4 regions of the Kitasatospora sp. NPDC051984 genome follow, and region 3 is predicted to be linked to each of the others. Evidence: riboswitches for the same ligand, from Rfam matches in the RefSeq annotation. Region 3 holds a riboswitch; each other region holds the start of a gene.

Region 1 (5,589 bases), on a different contig from region 3:
GTGGATCCGGACGGTGGCTGGGGCCCGGAGCGGGCGCTGCTGGTCGGGGTGTCCACGGACGGGGCGCGCCGGCTGCTGGAGCACGGGCTGATGCAGCGCAGCTACCGCAACCTGGCCGAGCTGAACGCCCGGGGCCTGCCGATGCCGGACGAGCTCTCCGGGGAGTTCGAGGACTTCGAGGAGGCGGTGGCGCAGGCCGCGATCGACCTGTGCGGCGAGTGGACGGTGCCCGGGCTGGCCCGGCTGCTGCTGGAGGAGTACCCGGAGCTGGCCCCCGAGGTGTACTGAGGGTTTCGGCCCGCCGGGTCCACCGATCGGAGGACCCCGGAATCGTCCTGATGATCCATCGGTCCTGGCCGTCCGGACGATCCGCGGGGCGGGGCCGCCGGGCCAGGGTGGAGCCATGGACATCGTGACTCCGGCCGGCGCCACCTCCGTCGGCCTGCGCCCGTCGTTCCGTCGGATCGCCGCGCAGGCCGCCGCGCTCTGGTCGGCCGTCTTCGCCCTGGTGCACCTGTACTGGCTGCTGGGCGGCCGGGCCGGTCTGCCGGGCGGGCTGTCGGTGCTGGACAACACGCCGCTGCTGGTGATCGACATCATCGCGATACCGCTGTGCGCGGTGGCCGCGGCGCTGGCCCTGGCGCTGATACGGCCCTGGGGCGAGCGGCTGCCGGCCCGCGGGCTGCTGTGGGCAGCCCGGGGCACGGCGGTGCTGCTGATCGTGCACGCCGCGCCCTCCGTGCCGGACTGGCTGGCGCTGGCGGCGGGTCACCGCTCGGTGGCGGAGCTGGACGCGATGGCCCGCTTCGCGACCGTGCTGTACGAGCCGTTCTTCCTAGCCGGCGGGCTGCTGTTCGGCTGCGCGGTGTTCGGCCGTCGGCTCCTGCCCGAGCGCGGCGGCCGTCGATGAGCGGAAGAACTACGGCTGCAGGCCGCGCTGCTGGAGCCAGGGCAGCGGGTCGATCGGGGCGCCGCCGCCGGGGCGGACCTCCAGGTGGAGGTGCGGGCCGGTGACGTTGCCGGTGGCGCCGACCGCGCCGAGCACGGTGCCGGGGGCGACCTGGCCGGAGGCGGTGGCGATCCGGGAGAGGTGGCAGTACCAGAGTTCGGTGCCGTCGGGCAGGGTCTGGATGACCCGGTAGCCGTAGGGGCCGGACCAGCCCGCCGAGGTGACGGTGCCTCCGGCGACGGCGGCGACGGGGGTGCCGGTGCGGGCGGCGAAGTCCAGGCCGGTGTGCAGGTGCGCCCAGTGCGCGCCGGACTGGGCGAAGTGCGCGGTCAGCTGGTAGCCGGCCACCGGCAGGGTGTGCGCGGCCTGCTCGGCCTCGGCCTGCTGGGCGGCCCGCTTGGCCTCGGCCTCCTGCGCGGCGGCCAGCCGGGCGGATTCGTCGGCGGCGGTGCGCTGGCCGTCGGCCTGCTGCTGGATGCGGGCGGCGAGGGCGAGCCCGGGGTCGCCTGCGAGGAGGCCGTCGGAGGCTTCGTCCGCGGCTGTGACGGGCACCGGGGCGGCGGCCTGCGCGGGGGCGGCGCCGAGTGCGGTGGCGCCGAGCGCGGCGGTCATCGCGGTGACGCCCAGCAGGGGCGCGCCGGCGCGGGACTGACGGGGCAGCCGGTGCCGGGCGGCTTCCGGCTCGACCGGGTGGTCGAGCAACTGGGTGCCGGTGCTCTCGGTGTAGGTCGACGCCACGGGGGCGTGCTCCTTCCTTCCCTGCCGCCGACCGGGTTAGCTGACGGGTTCGGAGGTGGAAGGTCTCCTACGGTCGGGCCCAGGGCCGTCCCGATTCACCCCGGTGGAAACGTGGTTCCCCGGCTCCTGGGACGCCCCGAAGGGTGTGCCCAAGTGGATTAGGCGTGGCGCACGGTGCCGCATGGTTACGGCGTTGCCGACCGCGCTGCGTTATCAAACGTTAATCCTATGGACCCCATGATTCCAAGCCGCTACCACGAGACAGCGAAGATTTCCTGACGCCCTATGGGTGATTTGTGACGGTTCACCAGAGCCAACCTGACGGATTGTGACCGAGCGGTTGAGTATCCGTACTCACGCCACGCCTCCGGGCCGGCGCGACCCTGATGCCATGACCGCAACCGTGCCGCACCGGACCACCGCCGCCTACTTCGCCCAGGCCGCCGTCTCCTTCGGACTGGCCACCGCCGCGCTCTCGCTCGGGATCGCCTACCTGCCGGTGAGCGCCTGGATGCGCGCCTTCCTCGCCGTCGGGCTGCTGTACGAGATCACTTCCGCGTTCACGCTGGCCAAGGTGATCCGGGACCGCCAGGACGAGGGCGCGATCACCAGCCGGGTGGACCAGGCCCGGCTGGACAAGCTGCTCGCCGAGCACGACCCGTTCAAGGTGGAGGGGATCTGACCGATCCGGCCGGCCTCCACGGCTTGACGGCTAAGGCTATTAGCCTTAGCTTTATGGCTATCGGCAGTCGGCCGGGCCTCCAGCGCCCGGCGCACCGCAACGCCCGCCCAGGAGGCCCGCGATGAACAGCACCCTCGGCACCACCCGGTACGTCGACGTCCCCGGCGGCCGGATCGCCTACGACGACACCCCCGGCACCGGCGTCCCGGTCGTCCTGCTGCCCGGCATGCTCGACAAGCGCGCCACCTACCGGCACCTCGCACCGCTGCTGACCGCCGCCGGGCACCGGGTGATCACCATGGACCTGCGCGGCCTCGGCGAGTCCTCCACCGGGTTCACCGACTACTCCCCCGCCGCGATCGCCGACGACCTGGTCGCCCTGCTCGACCACCTCGACCTGCGCGGCGCCGTCCTGGCCGGCAACTCCTACACCGGCGCCACCGTGGTCCGCGCGGCCGAGCTCGCCCCCGGGCGGACCGCCGGGGTGGTGCTGATCGACGCCTTCATCGAGAACCTCCCGCTGAACGCCTTCCAGAAGGCCCTGTTCGGCCTGGCCGCCCCGCTGGTCACCGCGTTCCCCGGCCTGTGGAGCTCGATGCAGAAGTTCTACTACCCGACCGCGCGGCCCGCCGACTTCGACGCCTACCGGGCCGGCCTCGCCGAGATGCTGCGCGAGCCCGCCCGGAAGGCCGCGCTGCGCGGCTACCTCACGGGAGACTCCGCGCCGGTCGGCTGGTGCGAGGCCGTCGACGTGCCCGCGCTGGTGCTGATGGGCAGCAAGGACCCCGATTTCCCGAACCCCGAGCTGATCGCCGACCGGCAGGCCGCCGCGCTGCGCGGCCGTAAGGTGATGATCGAGAACGGCGGCCACTACCCGATGGCCGGCTACCCCCAGGCCGTCGCCGACGCCCTGCTCCCTTTCCTGAACGAGCTGAACGAGGTCGCCCGCTGATGGCCCGCGCCGGACTCTCCCCCACCGCGGTGGTGGACCACGCCCTCGACCTGATCGACGCCCAGGGCGCCGAGACGCTCACCCTGGCCGCCGTCGCCGCCAAGGCGGGGGTCGCCACCCCGTCGCTGTACAAGCACGTCCCCGGGGGCCTGGCCGAGCTGCGGCGCCTGGTCGCCGTCCGCACCCTCGACGACCTGACCGACCACCTGGCCGCCGCCGTCCTCGGCCACTCCCGCGACGAGGCGGTCGCCGCCCTGCTCGCCGCGTACGCCGGGTACGCCACCCGGTTCCCCCGTCGCTACGCCGCGCTGCCGCAGGCGCCCGAGCCCGACCCGGAGCTCATGGCGGCGGGCGAGCGGCTGGTGAACGTGCTGTTCGCCGTCCTGCGCGGGTACGGCCTGGAGGGCTCCGAGGCGGTGCACGCCGCGCGCACCCTGCGGGCCATGGCCCACGGGTACGCCTCGTTGACCACGGCGGGGGCGTTCCAGCTCGCCGAGGGGCCGGACGTGACGCTGGAGCGGCTGACCGACGTGCTGGTCGACGGCCTCGGCCACTGGCCGGGCGGACGCGGCGCGTGACCTGACGGGGGCCTGGCGCGTTCTACCCGATATGAAGAAGCGCAGCCTGCTCGCCTTTGCCTCGCTCGCCGTCGGCGTGGTCGCCTCGCTCACCGCGCCCAGCGCGCACGCCGGCCCCGAGCACACGGGCGGCACCACCCCGCACACCGACACCCTCTCCGCCCCGGACCGGCCGATCGCCGAGGAGGTCCAGGAGGACGGTTCACCGGCCTGACGGCGCCTCCCGCCTGCGCGTGGGCCCCCGCGCGCCCCTCCACACCATTTCGCAACCGGTTCCCCACGGATCCGACACCACTGGTGCGTAACACTGTCCTTCGGTCGGGAAGTCATACCGCGTGAAGACCTTCACGGGTGACCGACAAGCACGGAGGACAGCACACATGCCGCAGGTGACTCAGCGCATCGAGCACGGCACGGGACTGATCCCCGCCCCCCGCGCCACCTCTGACGGGTCGGCGGCCGGGACGCGGTCCGACGCGCTGCCGCAGCCGGAGGGCTGGGGCGCGACGCTCGCCCGCTGCTTCGCGGTGGCCCGGTCGCTGCGCTCGCTGCGGCCGGTGACGGCGAAGGACCCGCAGCCGTACGGCGAGGTCGACGGCCAGTAGCAGCGGCTCGCGCCGAATGTGACGGAGCGTGAGCCCGGGCCCGGCCGTCCGGCGTTGCCGCCGGTCCACCGGGACGCCACCTGACGGACGTCCGACGCTGTCGGTTCTGTCCGACATTGACGCGCTCTGAACAGCAATGCTTCGATCAGTTCATACGCCAGTAGGAAGTCCACCCTAGAATTCGGCGGGTGACGACCACTCAATGGTGCTTGGCAGCAGCCGCATTGCTCGCCCTTCTCGCTCTCGCGGCCTCCGCTCGGTCCCGCGCCGTCACCCGAAACCTGCGCGGCCGGCTGGCCGCCACCGAGGACGAACTCGCCGCCACCCGCGACCGGCTGGCCGCCGAACTGGCGGACCGTCAGGCGGGTGTCGAGACGGCGCTGCGCGAGCAGGAGATGAACGCGGCCACCCGCCGCGCCTTCCTCAGCGTGGCCCGCCGCATCCTGGTGATGGCACACGACCAGCAGGCCGGCCTGGACGAGATGGAGCGCACCCACGACGACCCGGTGCTGCTCGAAGGCCTGCTGCGCGCCGACCACGCGGCCGCCCAGCAGGCCCGGCTCGCCCAGACCCTGGCAGTACTGTGCGGCTCCCGCGCGGGTCGCCACTGGCCGGAGCCGGTCTCGCTGGAGGACGTGGTGCGCGGCGCCCAGTCGCGCATCCTGCCGTTCCAGCGGGTGGTGGTGCACAGCCGGGTCGACACCGCCGTGCTCGGTGCCGCCGCGGAGGCGCTGATCCACGCGGTGGCCGAACTGCTGGACAACGCGACCCGCTACTCGCCGCCCAGCTCCCAGGTCTACGTCACGCTGATGCCGGTCCACAACGGCGCGGTGATCGAGATCGACGACTGCGGCGTCGGCATGACCGAGGTGACGGTGGCCAAGGCGGGCGCGGCACTGTCCGGCGGCGGCTCGCTGGAGGTGTCGCGGATCGGCGAGGTCCCGCAGCTGGGCCTGGCCGCGGTCGGCCGGCTCGCCGAGCAGTACGGCTTCCGGGTCACCATCAACTCCGCGCCCTCGCCGTACGGCGGTGTGCGGGTGGTGGTGCTGCTGCCGTCCGCGCTGCTCACCGATCCGCTGTCGGTG
Region 2 (5,589 bases), on a different contig from region 3:
TGCTGTACCAGGTCTCCCACTCCTCGGCGCGCAACGGCCGGATGGTCAGATCGGGGTGTCGAATCGTCATGAGCCCCTGCCTACCACCCGATCCGGAACCGTGCGACCGATTTGTCACGCCCATGCCGTAGCCGGCCTCCCGGGCGGCCGAAACCCACCGGAGCGTGCCCCTCCCGTTGCACTCGGTGCCACCGGGCCGTCGACGCGCGCACCGGCGGTGGATACAGTCGGTCCCCATGGTCGGCAGAGCGCGCCCCAGAGCGACGGGCCGGGACGGCGGACCGTCCCGCGAGCCCGTGACGGCCCGGCTGCGCGCTGCGCTGTACCGGGCCAGGCGCAGGGTGCGCCGCACCGGAGTCGACTACTTCCGCGGCGACGGCGTCGACTGGTGGGCGTTCGCCGCCCTCGCCCTCGCCGTGCCCGTCCTGGTCCTGCTGAACATCCTGCTTCCCGACTGGGCCCCGCCCACCGCCCTGGTGCTGCCCGTGCTGGCCGGCGCGCTGCTGCTGCGCCCCGGCACCCTGGTGCTGCTGTACGCCGTCGCCGCCGCCGGACTGATCACCGAATCCCTGGTGCACACCGGCGAACGCGTCGCCAGCGCGCAGCCGGAGACCTACACCCACGGCGTCACCCCCGGCTCCGCGCTGGTGGTCGGCGCGGTCGGCGTCGCCGGACTGCTGGTCGCCCAGTTCCGCCGCCGGATCGGCGTGCCCTGGCGCGGCGGCTCCACCATGCTGTTCGACCTGCGCGAGCGGATCCGGATCCAGGGCCGGGTCCCGGAACTGCCCGACGGCTGGCACACCGACACCGCGCTGCGCCCGGCCGGCGGCCAGTCCTTCTCCGGCGACTTCATGGTCGCCGCCCGCACCGGCCCCGGCGGACGGATGCTGGAAGCCGTCCTCGCCGACGTCTCCGGAAAGGGCATGGACGCCGGCAGCCGCGCCCTGCTGCTCTCCGGCGCCTTCGGCGGCCTGCTCGGCTCGCTGCCCGCCCACGACTTCCTGCCCGCCGCCAACGGCTACCTGCTGCGGCAGGACTGGGCGGAGGGCTTCGCCACCGCCGTCCATCTGGTGGTCGACCTGGACACCGGCGAGTACGAACTGCTCTCCGCCGGGCACCTGCCCGGCATGCACCGTCTCGCGGGCGCCGGGTACTGGGAGGTCAAGGAGGCCGAGGGCCCGCTGCTCGGCGTCTACGACGAGGCCAAGTTCGAGGGGGTGCGCGGCACCCTCGGCCCCGGCGACGTCCTGATGCTGTGCACCGACGGCATGGTGGAGATCCCCGGCCGCGACCTCGCCGAGGGCATGGACCGGCTGATGGGCGAGGCCGACCGGCTGGTCGCCACCGCCCCGGGGTCGATCCGGCCCGGCTCCGCGGTCCGGCTGATCGACACCGTCGCCAAGCACGTCAACGACGACCGCGCGGTGCTGCTGGTCTGGCGCCGCTGAACCTCCGTCCGGTGCAGACGCGGTGAGCGCGGAGTGTCCACGGAGTGTCAAACCCGGACGTTGATCTTCGGCCAATTCCGGTTCGCGGCCCGAGCCGGGCGGCGATGTTGGATCTGCCTGCCGGTTTGCCGCGCAGGCCAGCACGGACCACCGCCCGCCGACGGGGTGTCAGAACCCGTCCGCTATCGTCGCGGTCGGCGAAAATCAGTCCTGCCAGGCGGGTTCGGGCACCGAGCGACCGGGCAAGTCCTTTACGCACTCAGCACGAGCGACCACACTGAGTCCGGATGGAGTGGTGGGGACACGGGGGGCAGGGGCCGGTTTCCGCCTGGGAGCCAACGCCGGCTTCCACCGAACCCCCGCCATGAATCGAGGAAGTGAGTCCCGGTGGCCTTCTCCGTCTCCGCGCTTGTCCTGTTCGGCATCATCGTCGCGATCTTCATTCGCAACAAGCAGCTGAAGACCGGGCACGCCATCGTCGCCGCCCTGTTCGGCTTCATGCTGAGCCAGTCGACCATGGCCGGCCCGATCCAGCAGTTCCTCACCTCGGTCTCCAAGGCCATCGCGTCGATCGCGGGCTGACGGCCTGTCGGCTCCCCGGCGGCACGCCACGACGGGCGGGAGACACCCCCGCGCCGTCCATTCGGCCTGCCCACGGTGACCAGGCTCACCCGCAACGTCACGCCAGGTCCGCGCCCGAACGCGCACGGTGGCCGAAGTCGCCCACCGTGCGGGGTTCGTACGCACACTGTCATGATCGCGTACGCGCACCGCAGCAGGGTGTCGGCACAGCGTGACCTGGTGGATCGTCAGCCCCTTCCCGACCCAGGGAGCGGGGCCGATCGGCGTTTGCCAGCCTCACGGGCCGTGGGATTTGCTTCCTCCGCAGCCCGGCCAGTGACCGGGCGGGCCACCGGACGGAACGCCTAGTCCTGCCGTCGTCCGGTGCCGACCAGATACCACGCCACGGCAGGAGCGGGGGAACCACAGGTAAGTCGCCGGGCCCGGAAACCACCGGGAACGGCTCGGGGTGAAGCCGCAGTTCCTGCGGCCGGGCAACTCTCGCCCGAACCCGACAGCTCACCTCGCAGGCGTCGGAGAGGAACGCCTTCATGTCCGCTCAGGGCAAGCACCGCAAGCCGAGCCTGGCCACCATCGCCCGGATCGCCATCGCCACCGGTGTGGCCGGCGCCGCGATCGGCCTCCCGGTCACCGCCGCCTCCGCGCACACCGCCACCGAGCAGGCCGGCAGCCGCCCGTCCACGGTCTCGGTGGACGCCACCCCCGTCGCCGACCAGGCCGCCGCCCCGCACAGCTACCGGGTCGCCTCCGGCGACACCCTGTCCAAGATCGCCGCCGCGCAGCACGTCGACGGTGGCTGGCAGAAGCTGTACCAGGACAACCGCTCCGTGGTCGGTGGCAACCCCGACCTGATCTTCCCGGGCCAGAAGCTGGCCATCAACGGCCAGGCCGCCGCCCCCGCGCAGGCCCCGGCCGCCAAGTCCACCTCCACGGACACCGCCACCGCGCCGAAGGTCGCCGTCAAGAAGGCCGACACCGCGAAGCCGGCCACCACCGGCACCGTCAAGGCCCAGCCCGTGGCCCCGGCCCCGCAGGCGGCGCCCCCGGTCGCCACCACGGCCACCACCGCCACCACGGCCCCCACCGCCGTCCCGGCCGCCGCGAGCAACAGCTCCACCTACGTCGCCCCGGCGCCGGGCAAGGTCACCACCGGTTACAAGGTCGCCGGCTCCAACTGGGCCTCCGGCTACCACACCGGCATCGACTTCCCGGTCGCCACCGGCACCAGCCTCAAGGCCATCGCCAACGGCACCGTGGTCTCCGCCGGCAACGGCGGTGCCTACGGCAACCAGGTCGTCATCAAGCTGGCCGACGGCAAGTACGCCCAGTACGCCCACCTGTCCTCGATCTCCGTCTCGGCCGGCCAGTCCGTGACGGCGGGTCAGCAGATCGGTCTCTCCGGCGCCACCGGCAACGTGACCGGCCCGCACCTGCACTTCGAGATCCGCACCACCCCGAACTACGGCTCCGACATCGACCCCGTCGCCTACCTGGCGGCCCACGGCGTCAACGTCTGATCCACGCCTCACCCCCGAAGGCCCCGCGCAGTCCGCTGCGCGGGGCCTTCGGGCTGTCCGGCGAACCGTGCTGGCGCCGCGGAAAACGGCAACGGCCCCGACTGCGTTGGCAGTCGGGGCCGTTGGCCATTCGGAGCGGGTGACGAGAATCGAACTCGCGTGACCAGTTTGGAAGACTGGGGCTCTACCATTGAGCTACACCCGCAAAGGCGTACCCGCACCGCGTCGCGGTGGCGAGGACTGGACCAGGGTACCTGGTCGAGCCGGTGGATTGCACACTCCTTCCGCGCTGTCGGCTCGCGAATATCGCCCCGGTCGGAGGCGGCCCGACGTGTACTCTTCTGCTCGGCACCACGGGGTGTGGCGCAGGTTGGTAGCGCGTCCGCTTTGGGAGCGGAAGGCCGTCGGTTCGAATCCGGTCACCCCGACCGTGCGGCAGGGTCTCGTCCGTGGGCGGGGCCCTGTTGTCGTTGTGGGGCGCGGCCGCCCCGGCCCTGCTCCGCTGTCGTTGTGGGGCGCGGCCGCCCCGGCCCTGCTCCGCCGTGCACCCGGTGCCGGGCGCAGTCACTTTCGTGGTACCGGTAGGATGGACCGCTGGCGGTAGTACGGACAGCATTGCAGCCCCAACCGCCTATCGCCCTGACCGCAAGCCCCCCTAGGAGACCCCACCGTGAAGAGCGCCGTCGAGACTCTGAACCCGACCCGGGTTCGACTCACCGTCGAGGTGCCCTTCGAGGAGCTCAAGCCCAGCCTCGACGCGGCGTACAAGAAGATCAACCAGCAGGTCACCGTTCCGGGCTTCCGCAAGGGCAAGATCCCGAACCGGGTCATCGACCAGCGCTTCGGCCGTGGCGCGGTGCTGGAGGAGGCCGTCAACGACGCGCTTCCGCGCTTCTACACGCAGGCCGTCGACGAGGGCCAGATCGATGTGCTGGGCCAGCCGGACATCACCGACATCGCCGGTGTCGAGAACCTCGCCGACGGCGGTGACCTGAAGTTCACCGCCGAGGTCGACGTCCGTCCCGAGGTCGCCCTGCCGGACTTCGCCGAGATCGCCGTCGTGGTGGACCCGGTCGAGGTCACCGACGAGGACATCGAGAAGTCGCTGCAGCAGCTGCGCGAGCGCTTCAGCTCCGTGAAGGATGTCGAGCGCGCCGCCGCCGAGGGCGACGTCGTGGTCATCGACCTGGAGGCCAAGGTCGACGGTGAGGTGCCGGAGGACGGCACCGCCACCGGCGTGAGCTACGAGATCGGCTCCGGCCGCCTGCTGGACGGCATCGACGAGGCCGTCGTCGGCCTGTCCGCCGGTGAGGCCAAGACCTTCACCACCACCCTCAAGGGTGGCACCCAGATCGGCAAGGACTCCGAGGTCACCGTCACCGTGACCACCGTCCAGGAGAAGGAACTCCCGGAGCTGGACGACGAGTTCGCGCAGCTGGCGAGCGAGTTCGACACCCTGGAGGAGCTGCGCGGGGACTCCCGCAAGCGCCTCGAGCGGATGAAGGAGTTCGACCAGGCCACCCAGGCCCAGGAGAAGGTCCTCGACGAGCTGCTCACCCGGGTCGAGATGGACTACCCGGAGAAGCTGCTCGCGGACGAGATCGGCACCCGCAAGCACAACCTGGAGCACCACCAGCTGGAGCCGATGGGCATGACCCTCGACACCTACCTGGCCTCCCAGGACAAGTCCCGCGAGGACTTCGACAAGGAGACCGAGGACCAGGCGAAGAAGGGCATCAAGACCCAGTTCGTGCTGGACCAGATCGTCAAGAACGAGGAGCTGGGCGTCAACCAGGAGGAGCTCACCGAGCACCTCATCCGTCGCGCCGCCGGCTCCGGCCTGACCCCGGACCAGTTCGCCCAGCAGGTCGTCCAGGGCGGCCAGGTCCAGCTCCTGGTCGGCGAGGTCGCCCGCGGCAAGGCGCTGGCCCTGGTCGTCGAGGCCGCCAAGGTCACCGACACCAACGGTGAGGTCGTCTCCTTCGAGGACGATGAGGAAGAGGTTGTCACCGAGGCCGCCGCCGAGGAGACCACCGAGGCCT
Region 3 (5,589 bases):
GTGAACTCGGCGGCGTTCTCGGCGTCCCGGGAGGCCGAGGTGGCGACCATCCGGATCCGCTCCGGGCCGACCCCGTGCGCGGCGATGATCTCCGCGTACTCGCGGCAGGCCGCGAAGGTGCGGTCCAGCGCCTCGGGGTGCAGCCGACCGGTCTTGTCGACGCCCTGGCCGAGCCGGACGATCAGCATCCGCCGGTCCAGATCGACGATCTCCCCGGTCTCCGGGTCCAGGTCGGCGATCAGCAGGCGGATCGAGTTGGTGCCGCAGTCGATCGCGGCGACCCGGATGGTGCTCACGACTCGTCGTCCTCCTCGGCCTTGCGCGCCGCGCGCTCGGCCCGCTCGGCGGTCAGCGCCTCCTTGGCGGCGATCACCGCGGCGTGGTCCTGGGCCTTGGCCTTGTTGCGGGCGACCCGCTCACCGGCGGCCTCGACCTCGGCGGGGCTGACGCACGGGCCCTTGGCCCACCAGTCCTCCAGCATGCCGATCGCCTCGTCGCCGAGCGGGTTGACGCCCTCGCCGGCCGCCAGCGAGTGGCCGACCAGCACGTGCAGGCACTTGACCCGGTCGGGCATGCCGCCGGCGCTGGGGAAGCCCTCCAGCACCTCGATGGCGTCCCGGCGGGCGATGTAGTCCTCGTGCGCGGCCTGGTAGGCGGCGGCGAGCTCGGGGTCCTCGGCGAGCCGGGCGGTCTGCTCCTTCATCACGCCGTCCGCCTCCAGGGTGCCGATCAGCGAGGCGGCCTTGGGGCAGGTCAAGTAGTAGAGCGTCGGGAACGGCGTGCCGTCGGGCAGCCGGGGCGCGGTCTCCACCACGTCCGGGTTGCCGCACGGGCAGCGGTGGGCGACGGAACGCAGCCCGCGCGGCACCCGGCCGAGCTGGGCGGCGATGGCGGCGACGTCGTTGTCGGAGACGGGAGGGTTCTGGTTGCTCATCAGGAGTCTGTTCGTCAGGAGGGGGCGGGTGGGGTGGCGTCAGGGAGCTGCGGGTGGAGCGGCGATCGCGGTGTCGGCGGCGTCCACCGAGTCCCAGAAGCCGGAGTACCAGGGACGGGCGGCCTTGGGCCGGCCGGCGCCGTCCGAGGCGGACTGCTTCTCGCCCTGCGCGGGCGGCGGCGCGACCGACACGAACGGGGTCTCGCCCGGCAGCGCGTAGTGCAGCCGCTCCCGGGCCTGGGCCTTGACGAACTCCGGGTCCTGCCAGCGGGCCTTGGCCCGGCGCAGTTCGTCGACCTGCTGGCGGGCGTGATCGGCCTTGGCCCGCTGATCGGCGATCTCGCCGCGCTGCGCGATGTACTGCCGGGCCGGGTACGCGAGTATCGCCACCAGCGAGCACAGGACGAGGACCAGCACGGTGGCCCGGCTGGTGAAGCGCGGGCGCGCCGCCAGTCCGGGAATTCTCCACTTGGCCATCTGGTCGCCCCTCCTGCGCATGCCGGTGCCCCGGCCCCACCCTACGCGGTGGAGGCCGGGGCACCGGTCACAACAGGCTCAGTACTGGTCAGCCCTTGCTGTGCTTACTTGTCCGCAGAGCGGAACCGGGGGAACGCGCCGCGGCCGGCGTACTCCGCGGCGTCGTCGAGGATCTCCTCGATGCGCAGCAGCTGGTTGTACTTGGCGACGCGCTCGGAGCGGGCCGGGGCGCCGGTCTTGATCTGGCCGCAGTTGGTGGCGACGGCGAGGTCGGCGATGGTGACGTCCTCGGTCTCGCCGGAGCGGTGCGACATCATGCAGCGGTAGCCGTTGCGCTGGGCCAGCTCGACGGCGTCCAGGGTCTCGGTGAGCGAGCCGATCTGGTTGACCTTCACCAGCAGCGCGTTGGCGGTGCCGGTCTCGATGCCCTTGCGCAGGCGCTCCGGGTTGGTGACGAACAGGTCGTCGCCGACCAGCTGGACCTTGTCGCCCAGCTTGTCGGTGATGGCCTTCCAGCCGTCCCAGTCGGACTCGTCCAGCGGGTCCTCAATGGAGACCAGCGGGTAGGCGGCGACCAGCTCGGCGTAGTACTCGACCAGCTCGGCGGCCGACAGGGCCTTGCCCTCGAACTGGTAGGCGCCGTCCTTGTAGAACTCGGACGCGGCGACGTCCAGGGCCAGCGCGATGTCCTTGCCCGGGGTGTAGCCGGCCTTCTTGATGGCCTCGGTGATGAGGTCCAGGGCCTCGCGGTTGGAGTCCAGGTTCGGGGCGAAGCCGCCCTCGTCGCCCAGGCCGGTGGACAGCCCGCGCTCCTTCAGCACGCCCTTGAGGGTGTGGTAGACCTCGACGCCCCAGCGGACGGCCTCGGAGAAGGACTCCGCGCCGATCGGGGCGATCATGAACTCCTGGATGTCGACGTTGGAGTCCGCGTGCGAGCCGCCGTTGAGGATGTTCATCATCGGGACCGGCAGCACGTGCGCGTTCGGGCCGCCCAGGTAGCGGAACAGCGGCAGGTCGCTGGCCTCGGAGGCGGCGTGCGCGACGGCGAGCGAGACGCCGAGGATGGCGTTGGCGCCGAGCGAGGACTTGTCCGGGGTGGCGTCCAGGTCGAGCATGGCCTGGTCGATCAGGCGCTGCTCGGTGGCGTCGTAGCCGACCAGCTCCGGGCCGATCTGCTCGATGACGGCGAGGACGGCCTTCTCGACGCCCTTGCCGAAGTAGCGGTTCTTGTCGCCGTCGCGGAGCTCCAGCGCCTCGAAGGCGCCGGTGGAGGCACCCGACGGGACAGCCGCACGACCGGTGCTGCCATCGTCGAGACCGACCTCGACCTCGACCGTGGGGTTGCCGCGGGAGTCGAGGATCTCACGGGCTACGACGACATCAATGGACGGCACGAGGCATCTCCTAGCGGAAGCGGATGTGTGGTCGTTACGCCCAGAGCCTAGCCGCAGACATGCCCACGGCCACGCCCGGCCGGGCCCCGTCTCACCGTGTGACCCGGCTACTCACTGGTAGTTCACCTGTTTGCCCGTCGGCGGCGGGCTCCGGGCGGCGCGAACTGCTGGGCGCACGCCCGGAGCGGACGAATCGTCAGACCGACGAAGGGTCTATACCACCGCCGGGCCGGAGCCGGCCGGACCGCGCCGTCACAGCGCCAGCACCTGGCCGGGCATGATCACATCGGGGTCGGCGCCGATCAGTTCGCGGTTCGCCCGGAACAGCTGCTCCCAGCCGCCGGACACGTTCCGCGCGGCGGCGATCCCGGACAGCGTGTCGCCCTCCTGCACGGTGTAGTTCCCGGTGCCGGACTGCGTCGACCCGTCGGCCGGGGCGCTCTGCTTCGAACTCTTCGACTGCTGCTGCGACTTCGTCTGCTTCCGCTCGGGCGCCGCCGCGCGCTGCTGCGAGCGGGAGGCGGTGTCCTCGGAGCTGTCGCCGCCGCGGGACAGACCGGCCTTGATCGAGCAGGACGGCCAGGCGCCGGGCCCCTGGGAGGCGAGCACCCGCTCGGCCACCGCGATCTGCTCGGAGCGGGTGGCCTGGTCGGCGCGGGCGGCGTAGTCGCCGCCGCCGTAGGCGCGCCAGGTGGAGGAGGAGAACTGCAGGCCGCCGTAGTACCCGTTTCCGGTGTTGATGCTCCAGTCCCCGCCGCTCTCGCACTGGGCCACGCGGTCCCAGGTGTCGGCGGGTGCGGCTGCCGCTCCGGTGGCGGAGAGCAGGGGCAGGGCCAGGCCCACGGAGGCGACGCCTGCAGCGGCGACGACCTTCTCGGCCTTGGTGCTACGGCGGTGACGTCCAGTACCGGTGAACAGCATGGGACTTCCTCTCCGCACGCCTACGAGGTGAGCTGTCGGGTTCGGACCGGGAGGCTGGCCCGGCCGCCGGGAGGTCCGGACGCGGTTGCGTCCGTTCCCCGGCGGCTTCACCCCAAGCCGTTGGGAGTACGGCGTTCACACCTGGTTCCCCCGCTCCTGTCCGAATCCTGGTCGGTGTCCCGAGGGTGCGGCGGACAGGACTCGGCGTGCCGCGCTCGGGGCCCGCAGCTGCGGGCAAATCGGAGAGTAAGCAGAGCTGACGAGCAATCACAAGCTCATATCACCGGTATCACGTCGAAATTACGGACCTTCACTTCTCGTGCACAAACCGTCCATGTATGTCCGTATTCGCCCCAGGTGGGGGCGCACCCGCGCCCCCACCGGGCCCACGGACGGTGACGTGCGGGGGCGGGGCGAGGGCAGGACGGCGGCGGTCGAAACCGGGTCAGCGGGGCGTGAAGGAGACCGGGAGTTCGCGCAGCCCGCGCATGATCAGCCCACCCCGCCAACGGAGTTCGGCCGGATCGGCGGCCAACTGGAGGTCCGGCAGCCGTGTCAGCAGTGTGCCGATCGCGCGCTGCCCTTCGAGCCGGGCCAGCGGCGCACCGATGCAGTAGTGGATGCCGTGTCCGAAACCGAGGTGCGGATTGTCCGTCCGGGCCAGGTCCAGGGTGTTCTCGTCGGAGAACCGGTCCGGGTCGCGGTCCGCCGCGGCCAGCACCACCAGCACCGGGTCGCCCGCCGGGATGTCCACCCCGCCGATGCTCAGCGGCCGGGTGGCGAACCGCCAGGTCGCCAGCTCCACCGGCCCGTCGTAGCGCAGGAGTTCCTCGATGCCGGTCTCCAACAGGCCCGACTCCCCGCGCGCCAGCGACTCCTGGAGCAGGGTGCGCTGAACGGGGTTGCGGAGCAGGGCAAATGCCCCATTGCCGATCAAATTAATGGTCGTCTCGAACCCCGCAAACAACAAGATGAAGGCCATCGCCGCGGCCTCGTTCTCGCTCAGGTGCTCGCCGTGGTCGCTGGCCCGGATCAGGCCGGAGATCAGGTCGTCGCCGAGGTCGGCGCGCTTGCGGTGGATCAGGTCGGCCAGGTAGCCGCGGATCTGCTTGACCGCGCGGCCCACTCCCCCGCGCTTGCCACCGGTATGGCGGATCATCATGCCGGCCCAGTCGCGCAGGTCGTCCTGGTCCTCGGGCGGGACGCCGAGCAGGTCGCAGATCGCGTAGATCGGCAGCGGGAAGGCGAACTCGTGGATCAGGTCGACCTCGCCGCGCTCCGCGAAGGAGTCGATCAGGCGGTCGGTGAGCTGCTGCACCCGCGGTTCGAACTCGGCAACCCGGCGCGGTGTGAAGGCCTTCGACACCAGGCGGCGCAGCCGGGTGTGGTCCGGCGGGTCGATGTTCAGCAGGTGGGTCATCAGGTCGGCCTGCCGCTCGCCCGGGATGCCCACCCGGCCGGTGCGGTGCGCCTGTTCGCTGTGGTGCGCCGGGTTCTTGGAGAGCCGGGAGTCGGCCAGCGCCTGCCGGGCGTCCGCGTACCGGGTGACCAGCCAGGCCTCCACCCCGCTCGGCAGCGTGGTGCGGTGCACCGGGGCGTTCTCCCGCAGCCAGGCGTACGCCGGATACGGATCGGCCGCGAACTCCCAGGTGAAGAGTTGCGGATGGGTGGCGTGGGGCTGATCTGGCATGTCTTGACCGTATCTGGAACCGCCGTCGCGTGAGTCTGGTCACCTGGCGGGTAATTGCTGTTGTGGAGAGTCGGGGCGAGCCTACGATCCTCCGCAAGAACCACAGTGGGCGGCGTGCGGACCGCCCGCGGTTCGCTCTGAAAGGGGAGCAGGCCATGCGAGTAGCCGGTGCA
Region 4 (5,589 bases), on a different contig from region 3:
CTCGCCGTCCTCGGCGATCCGCACCGCGCTGCCCGGCACCGGCGGCCCGACGGTGCCCGGGCGGGGCCGCAGCGGCGGGTTCACGGTGGACGGGCCGGTGGTCTCGGTCAGCCCGTAGCCCTCGTACACCAGCACGCCCGCGCCGGCGAAGAACAGCAGCAGTTCCGGGTCGATCGAGGAGCCGCCGCTGATCGCGTACCGGATCCGGCCGCCCATCGCCTGCCGCACCCGGCGGTACACCAGGGCGTCGTACAGGCCGTGCGCCAGCCGCAGCGACAGCGGGGCGCGGTCGCCCCCGCCGTCCAGCGCGGCCAGTTCGGCGCGGGCGTAGCGCTTCGCGACCTCGGCCGCCCGGTCGAAGATCCGTGCCGCGCCCTTCGCCTGCGCCTCGGCCCGGCCCAACTGGTGGATCTTCTCGAACAGGTAGGGCACGCCGACCAGGAAGGTGGCGCCGAACTCGGCCAGGTCGGGCCGGAGTTCGGCGGGCTTCAGGGACGGGCTGTGGCCGAACCGGATCCGGCCGAACACGCACGTCACCTGGATCATCCGGCCCAACACGTGCGCCAGCGGCAGGAACAGCAGGGTGGACGGCGTCTCCCCGGTCGCCGCGGTGAACACCGGCTCCAGCAGGGCGTGGCAATTCGCCGCCTCGGTGAGGAAGTTGGCGTGGGTGAGCAGGCAGCCCTTGGGGCGTCCGGTGGTGCCGGAGGTGTAGATCAGGGTGGCCTCACTGTCCGGGCCGAGAGCCGCCCGCCGCTTCTCCAACTCCCCGGCGGGCACCGCCTTTCCGAGCTCACCGAGGGCCTCGACGGCGTTCTCGTCCAGCCGCCAGAGCGGCACCGTGCCGCCGGTGCGGGCGATCGCCGTGGTCAGAACCTCGGCGGTGTCGGCGTCCTCCGCGACCGCCAGGGCCGCGCCGGAGTCCCGGACGATCCACTCGGCCTGCTCGACCGAGGAAGTCGGGTACACCGGCACCAGGGACGCACCGGCCGCCCAGGCCGCGAAGTCCAGCAGCGTCCACTCGTAGCGGGTGCGCGACATCAGCACGATCCGCCCGCCCGGGCGCACCCCCACGGCGATCAGCCCGCGGGCGGTCGCCGCCACCTCGTCGGCGAACTGACTGGCCGTCACATGTCGCCACCCGCCTGCGGGTTGACGTCTGGTGAGCACCTCGGCGGCCGGGGCTTCGACGGCGTTGCGGAACGGCAGGTCGGCGAGGCTGCCGGAGTCCGGCGGCGGGACGAGGTGCGGGGTGCGGGCCTCGACCACCCGCCCGTCGGAGTGCAGGACTTCGACGGGCGCGCGGTCGCGCAGGTGCTCGGCGCGGGCGGCACGGGCGAGGGGGTGTGCCATCAGCGAACTCCCTTGGGTGGGGTTCGCCCAGGGTAGGGACTCCGCCGCGAACTTACTAGACGGTAAGTTCCTTGACAGTAACGGGTGTTGGGCTCGCTTCGGCCGCTGCGTTCAGCCCTCTTCGACGGCCGGGGCCGGGCCGGTGAAGCGCTCGCCGTCCCGGCTGCCGCCGGTGCGGGCCTGGGTGCGACGGCCGGTGGACAGGTAGTCGCGCACCAGCAGCTCCACCGCGTCCTGCGGGCTGCTCACTCCGAGGCGCATCATCGCCTCCAGTGCGAGGTCCGCGTCCAGCGTGATCGTCACCTTCGCCATCGCACCGCTCCAGGGGCTTGGGACCGCTTCCGGCGTTCGGCCTTCGGCGTTCGGCGTTCGGCCTTCGGTCTCGGCTGAGGATAGGCCGCTGCCCCCGGAGCCGACCAGGGTCCCCGAGGGCAGCGGTGTCCGCGGTGCGGTCACCTCGTGCGCGTGCGCGTGGTGTGCGCGGTGCGTGTGGTGTCAGGCGGTTCAGACCCGACCGGCGAAGTCCGGCGCCCAGTTGGCGATGGTCTCGGTCTTCACGCCGGACTTCGGGTTGGCGGCCTCGACGTACTTGCCGTCGCCGATGTAGATCGCCACGTGATAGACGCCCGAGTTGGAGCCGTTGTTCGACCAGAACAGCAGGTCGCCCGGCTGCAGGCTGTTCAGCGAGACCCGGGTCGAGTAGTCGGCCTGGTCCGCGGCCACGCGCGGCAGGCTGATGCCGGCCTGGCGGAACGCGGCCTGGGTCAGGCCCGAGCAGTCCCAGCCGCCGTTGCCGGTGCCGCCGTAGATGTACGGCTGGCCGACCTTCGACAGCGCGAAGTCGATCGCCGCGGCCTTGGAGCCGGTCGCCTTGACGGCGGCGGTGGCGGTCGTGGTGGCGGTCGTGGTGGCGGCGGCGGGCTTGGCGGGGGTGCTCGGCTGGGCCGGCGCGGGGGTGCTCGGCTTGGCCGGGGCGGACTGCTTGGCCGGCGCCGACTGCTTGGCCGGGGCCTGGGCGACCGCGACGTTGCCGAGCGCCAGCTTCTGACCGGGGTAGATCATGTCCGGGCCGTCGGTGAGGACGGAGCGGTTCAGCTCGTACAGCTTCTCCCAGCCGCCCTCGACGTTCTGACGCTGGGCGATGGCGGACAGCCAGTCGCCCGCCACGACGGTGTAGCTGCCGGAGGCCTGGGTGTCGGCCTGCGGCTGAGCCTGCGGGCGGCTCTGGGCCTGGCCCTGGCGCTGCTGCGGGGCCGGCTGCTGGGCCTGCTTCGGCGCCTGCGGCTGGGCCGGGGCCTGGGCCTGGGCCTGCGGCTTGGCGGCGGTGGAGCCCGTGGAGGTGTCGACCTGCGGGGCGGCGCCGCCCTTGGTCAGACCGGCCTGGACCGAGCACACCGGCCAGGCACCGGGGCCCTGGGAGGCCAGCACCTTCTCGGCGACGGCGATCTGCTGGTCCTTGGTGGCCAGGTCGGCGCGCGGGGCGAACGCGGTACCGCCGAAGGCGGCCCAGGTGGAGGCGGTGAACTGCAGGCCGCCGTAGAAACCGTTACCGGTGTTGATCGACCAGTTGCCACTGGACTCGCACTGCGCGACCTTGTCCCAGGTGGCCACCGAAGCGGCGGAGGCGGTACCCGCGGCCAGGCCGGGGACCGTGAGGCCGATGCCCACAACACCAGTGGTGGCAATCAGACGGCGGGCGCGCTTGGCGCTGATGGGCAGCATGAAGAAGCGTTCCTCTCCCACGCCTGCGAGGTGAGCTGTCGGATTCGGGCTGGAGTTGCCCGGCCGCGCACACCTTTCGGCGCGCACGGCTTCACCCCAAGCCCCGGACCGGTCCGTCAGGACCGCCCCAGGGCGACTTACCTGGTTCCCCCGCCCCTGCCGCGGTGCGTCATTGCATGAGCCGGCCCACCCGGCGGCAGGATTCGGCGTTCCGGGCGAGCTGGGTCCGTGTGTCCACGAACGTGGGCAGGAGATTAAGCGGATTTAAGGACGATTAGCAAATTCCTGTGACGGCCGTCACCGGGTCCGGAAAATTCGATCAAGGAATTTCGGACGAACTCCACGGCGAGCGGCCAAACCTGGGCTTCCGTCAGGAAATTGGCGATCTTGTGCCCGTTTTGGGTGGTTATGTGGCCTGTCGGGCAAATATTCACCTTGGTTAGTGTTTGTGATCGACCGGATGGGGGGTTATGGGCGTTCTGTCCATCTTGTCCCGGGCGCTGAAGACCCTTTGCTGACAGGTCGTGGAATTGCGGCCATCGCCCATTTCTGTCGAACTGATGGGTGATGCTACGTCAGAATGCTTAGCTGTTTCGGAAGTCGCCGATTTCCGTTGTGACAGCCATCTATGCTGCCCGCGACGATTCGGAGTCCCTGCGCGTTTCGGGAGGCGGCCATCGTGGAGCAGTGGGAGAACGCGCGGCAGCGGCGGCCGTTGTCGGGGCGGCGGCGGGTGTTGGCCTGGCTGGCGGTCGGGACGGTGGCGGCGGTCGGTGGGGGAGTGGTGCTGCGGCAGTCGCTGGCCGGGGCGGAGCCGGCGGCGGGGGCGGTGGGCGAGGGTGGGCGGCGGTGGTCGGATGCCGAGGGGTGGGGCGGGAAGGTGCCCGGGGCGGGGAGTGCCGTGCGGATCACCGACAAGGTGGTGCTGGACGGTGATGCCAAGGTCGGGTCGCTGCTGATCGACACGGGTGGGTCGCTGGTGTTCGCCGGGGACCGGTCGGTGACGTTGGAGAGCGCGGGCAACGTCGAGGTCCGCGGGGTGCTGGCGCTCGCGCCCGATGCGGCGCACACCCATACCTTGCGGTTTCCCGGCATCGACGAACGGCGGTTCCAGGGCGGCGGCATGGCCGTCGTCGACACCGACACCGGCCTGTGGGTCACCGGCCGCGGCTACCTGCGGCTGGACGGTGCGCCCCGGACGGCGTGGGTGCGGGCCGCGACCGAGCTGAAGGCGGGGGACACCGTACTGAAGCTGGCGGTGGCGCCGGAGGGTTGGCAGGTGGGTGACGAGCTCGCCGTCACGCCGACCGCGCCGCCCGATGCCGAGGGGTTCTCCGATGCGTACGACCTGGTGACGGTTCAGCGGGTGGACGGCCCGAACGTCACGCTGGCCGCGTCGTTGCAGCACGCGCACCCGCGGGTGAGTCTCGGTGGTGGGGCGGTGTTCGGGGCGGAGGTGCTCAACCTGACGCGCAACGTGCGGGTCGAGGGCACCGAGCAGGGGCGGGCGCACGTCCACCTGACGTCCAGCCGGCCGGCCGATGTGCGGCATGCGGTGCTGCGGCGGGTCGGGCCGCGGGCGGTGGGGAAGGAGAGTTGGAACGGGCAGCCCGTGAGTGAGCCGGTGCTCGGGCGGTACGGGTTGCACTTCCACATGCTGCTGGACACCTCGCGCGGCACGGTGGTCGAGGGCGTGGTGGTGCGCGACGCCGGAAGCCACGCGTTCGTGCCGCACAACAGTCACGGCATCACGTTCCGCGGCTGCATCTCCCACAACACCTGGGAGGACGCGTACTGGTGGGACGGCCCGATCGACACCCGCACCCCGCAGGGCCCGTCCGACGACATCGCGTACGAGGGGTGCGTCGCCTCCAGGACGGTGTTCGAACCGAATCCGCGCGGCTACCGGCTGACCGGTTTCAGCCTCGGCGCGGGTACCGGCTCCTCGGCGAAGGACTGTGTGGCCGTCGGCGTGCAGGGCGCGACCGGGGCGTCCGGGTACGAGTGGCCGGAGACGAGCGAGGGGGTGTGGACGTTCGAGAACTGCCTGGCGCACAACAACCTGGAGAACGGCATCTTCGTCTGGCAGAACTCCGAACACCCGCACACCGTCAGCCGGTTCGCCGCCTACCACAACGGCGGCTGGGGCATCGAGCACGGCGCCTACCTGAACGACTTCGCCTACAGCGCCTCGCTGCTGTACGGCAACGCCGCCGGCGGGATCGCCGTCCACGCGCTCGGGCGCGACAAGGGCACGGTGTTCGACGGGCTGCTGATCGACGCCGCCGGGAAGTCCGACTACGCGGTGGCCACCCTCAAACACCAACTCGACGGCGAACTCGTCACCCTGAGCCGCAGCCGGCTGATCGGCTACCGCAAGGCCGGGGTGGCGTTCCGGGCCACCGGGGACGGGAAGCCCGACGACATCGCGGTGCTGGACTGCGAGTTCGGCGACGGCCCCGAGCTGTGGCTCGACCCGGACGCGCCCGCGCCCAAGCAGATCCTGTTCCGCAA

The links. A riboswitch is a leader RNA that binds a small molecule or an ion and turns the genes downstream of it on or off. The one in region 3 is predicted to bind cyclic di-AMP.
Region 1: another riboswitch for cyclic di-AMP. It lies ahead of ACIHEI_RS09150 (M23 family metallopeptidase); the one in region 3 lies ahead of ACIHEI_RS01770 (transglycosylase family protein).
Region 2: another riboswitch for cyclic di-AMP. It lies ahead of ACIHEI_RS11255 (peptidoglycan DD-metalloendopeptidase family protein); the one in region 3 lies ahead of ACIHEI_RS01770 (transglycosylase family protein).
Region 4: another riboswitch for cyclic di-AMP. It lies ahead of ACIHEI_RS27290 (transglycosylase family protein); the one in region 3 lies ahead of ACIHEI_RS01770 (transglycosylase family protein).

Annotation. Positions count from the first base shown of each region.
Region 1 is NZ_JBIUCB010000003.1:540,240-545,828, reverse strand. It holds gene ACIHEI_RS09160 (hypothetical protein) at 1-288, shown strand, start outside; gene ACIHEI_RS09155 (DUF3995 domain-containing protein) at 404-910, shown strand; gene ACIHEI_RS09150 (M23 family metallopeptidase) at 920-1,687, opposite strand; cyclic di-AMP (ydaO/yuaA leader) riboswitch at 1,698-1,862, opposite strand; gene ACIHEI_RS09145 (YiaA/YiaB family inner membrane protein) at 2,079-2,369, shown strand; gene ACIHEI_RS09140 (alpha/beta fold hydrolase) at 2,491-3,321, shown strand; gene ACIHEI_RS09135 (TetR-like C-terminal domain-containing protein) at 3,321-3,899, shown strand; gene ACIHEI_RS09130 (hypothetical protein) at 3,931-4,113, shown strand; gene ACIHEI_RS09125 (hypothetical protein) at 4,280-4,504, shown strand; gene ACIHEI_RS09120 (ATP-binding protein) at 4,693-5,589, shown strand, end outside.
Region 2 is NZ_JBIUCB010000004.1:438,738-444,326, reverse strand. It holds gene ACIHEI_RS11270 (GNAT family N-acetyltransferase) at 1-70, opposite strand, end outside; gene ACIHEI_RS11265 (PP2C family protein-serine/threonine phosphatase) at 237-1,448, shown strand; gene ACIHEI_RS11260 (hypothetical protein) at 1,836-2,030, shown strand; cyclic di-AMP (ydaO/yuaA leader) riboswitch at 2,401-2,555, shown strand; gene ACIHEI_RS11255 (peptidoglycan DD-metalloendopeptidase family protein) at 2,561-3,547, shown strand; tRNA gene ACIHEI_RS11250 (tRNA-Gly) at 3,682-3,752, opposite strand; tRNA gene ACIHEI_RS11245 (tRNA-Pro) at 3,902-3,975, shown strand; gene tig (trigger factor) at 4,218-5,589, shown strand, end outside.
Region 3 is NZ_JBIUCB010000001.1:383,456-389,044, reverse strand. It holds gene ACIHEI_RS01790 (exopolyphosphatase) at 1-296, opposite strand, end outside; partial or broken gene ACIHEI_RS01785 (DUF501 domain-containing protein) at 428-977, opposite strand; gene ACIHEI_RS01780 (septum formation initiator family protein) at 974-1,411, opposite strand; gene eno (phosphopyruvate hydratase) at 1,516-2,805, opposite strand; gene ACIHEI_RS01770 (transglycosylase family protein) at 3,058-3,726, opposite strand; cyclic di-AMP (ydaO/yuaA leader) riboswitch at 3,730-3,929, opposite strand; gene ACIHEI_RS01765 (cytochrome P450) at 4,172-5,416, opposite strand; gene ACIHEI_RS01760 (SDR family NAD(P)-dependent oxidoreductase) at 5,572-5,589, shown strand, end outside.
Region 4 is NZ_JBIUCB010000017.1:11,819-17,407, reverse strand. It holds gene ACIHEI_RS27300 (AMP-dependent synthetase/ligase) at 1-1,353, opposite strand, end outside; gene ACIHEI_RS27295 (hypothetical protein) at 1,465-1,665, opposite strand; gene ACIHEI_RS27290 (transglycosylase family protein) at 1,858-3,075, opposite strand; cyclic di-AMP (ydaO/yuaA leader) riboswitch at 3,081-3,257, opposite strand; gene ACIHEI_RS27285 (hypothetical protein) at 3,755-5,589, shown strand, end outside.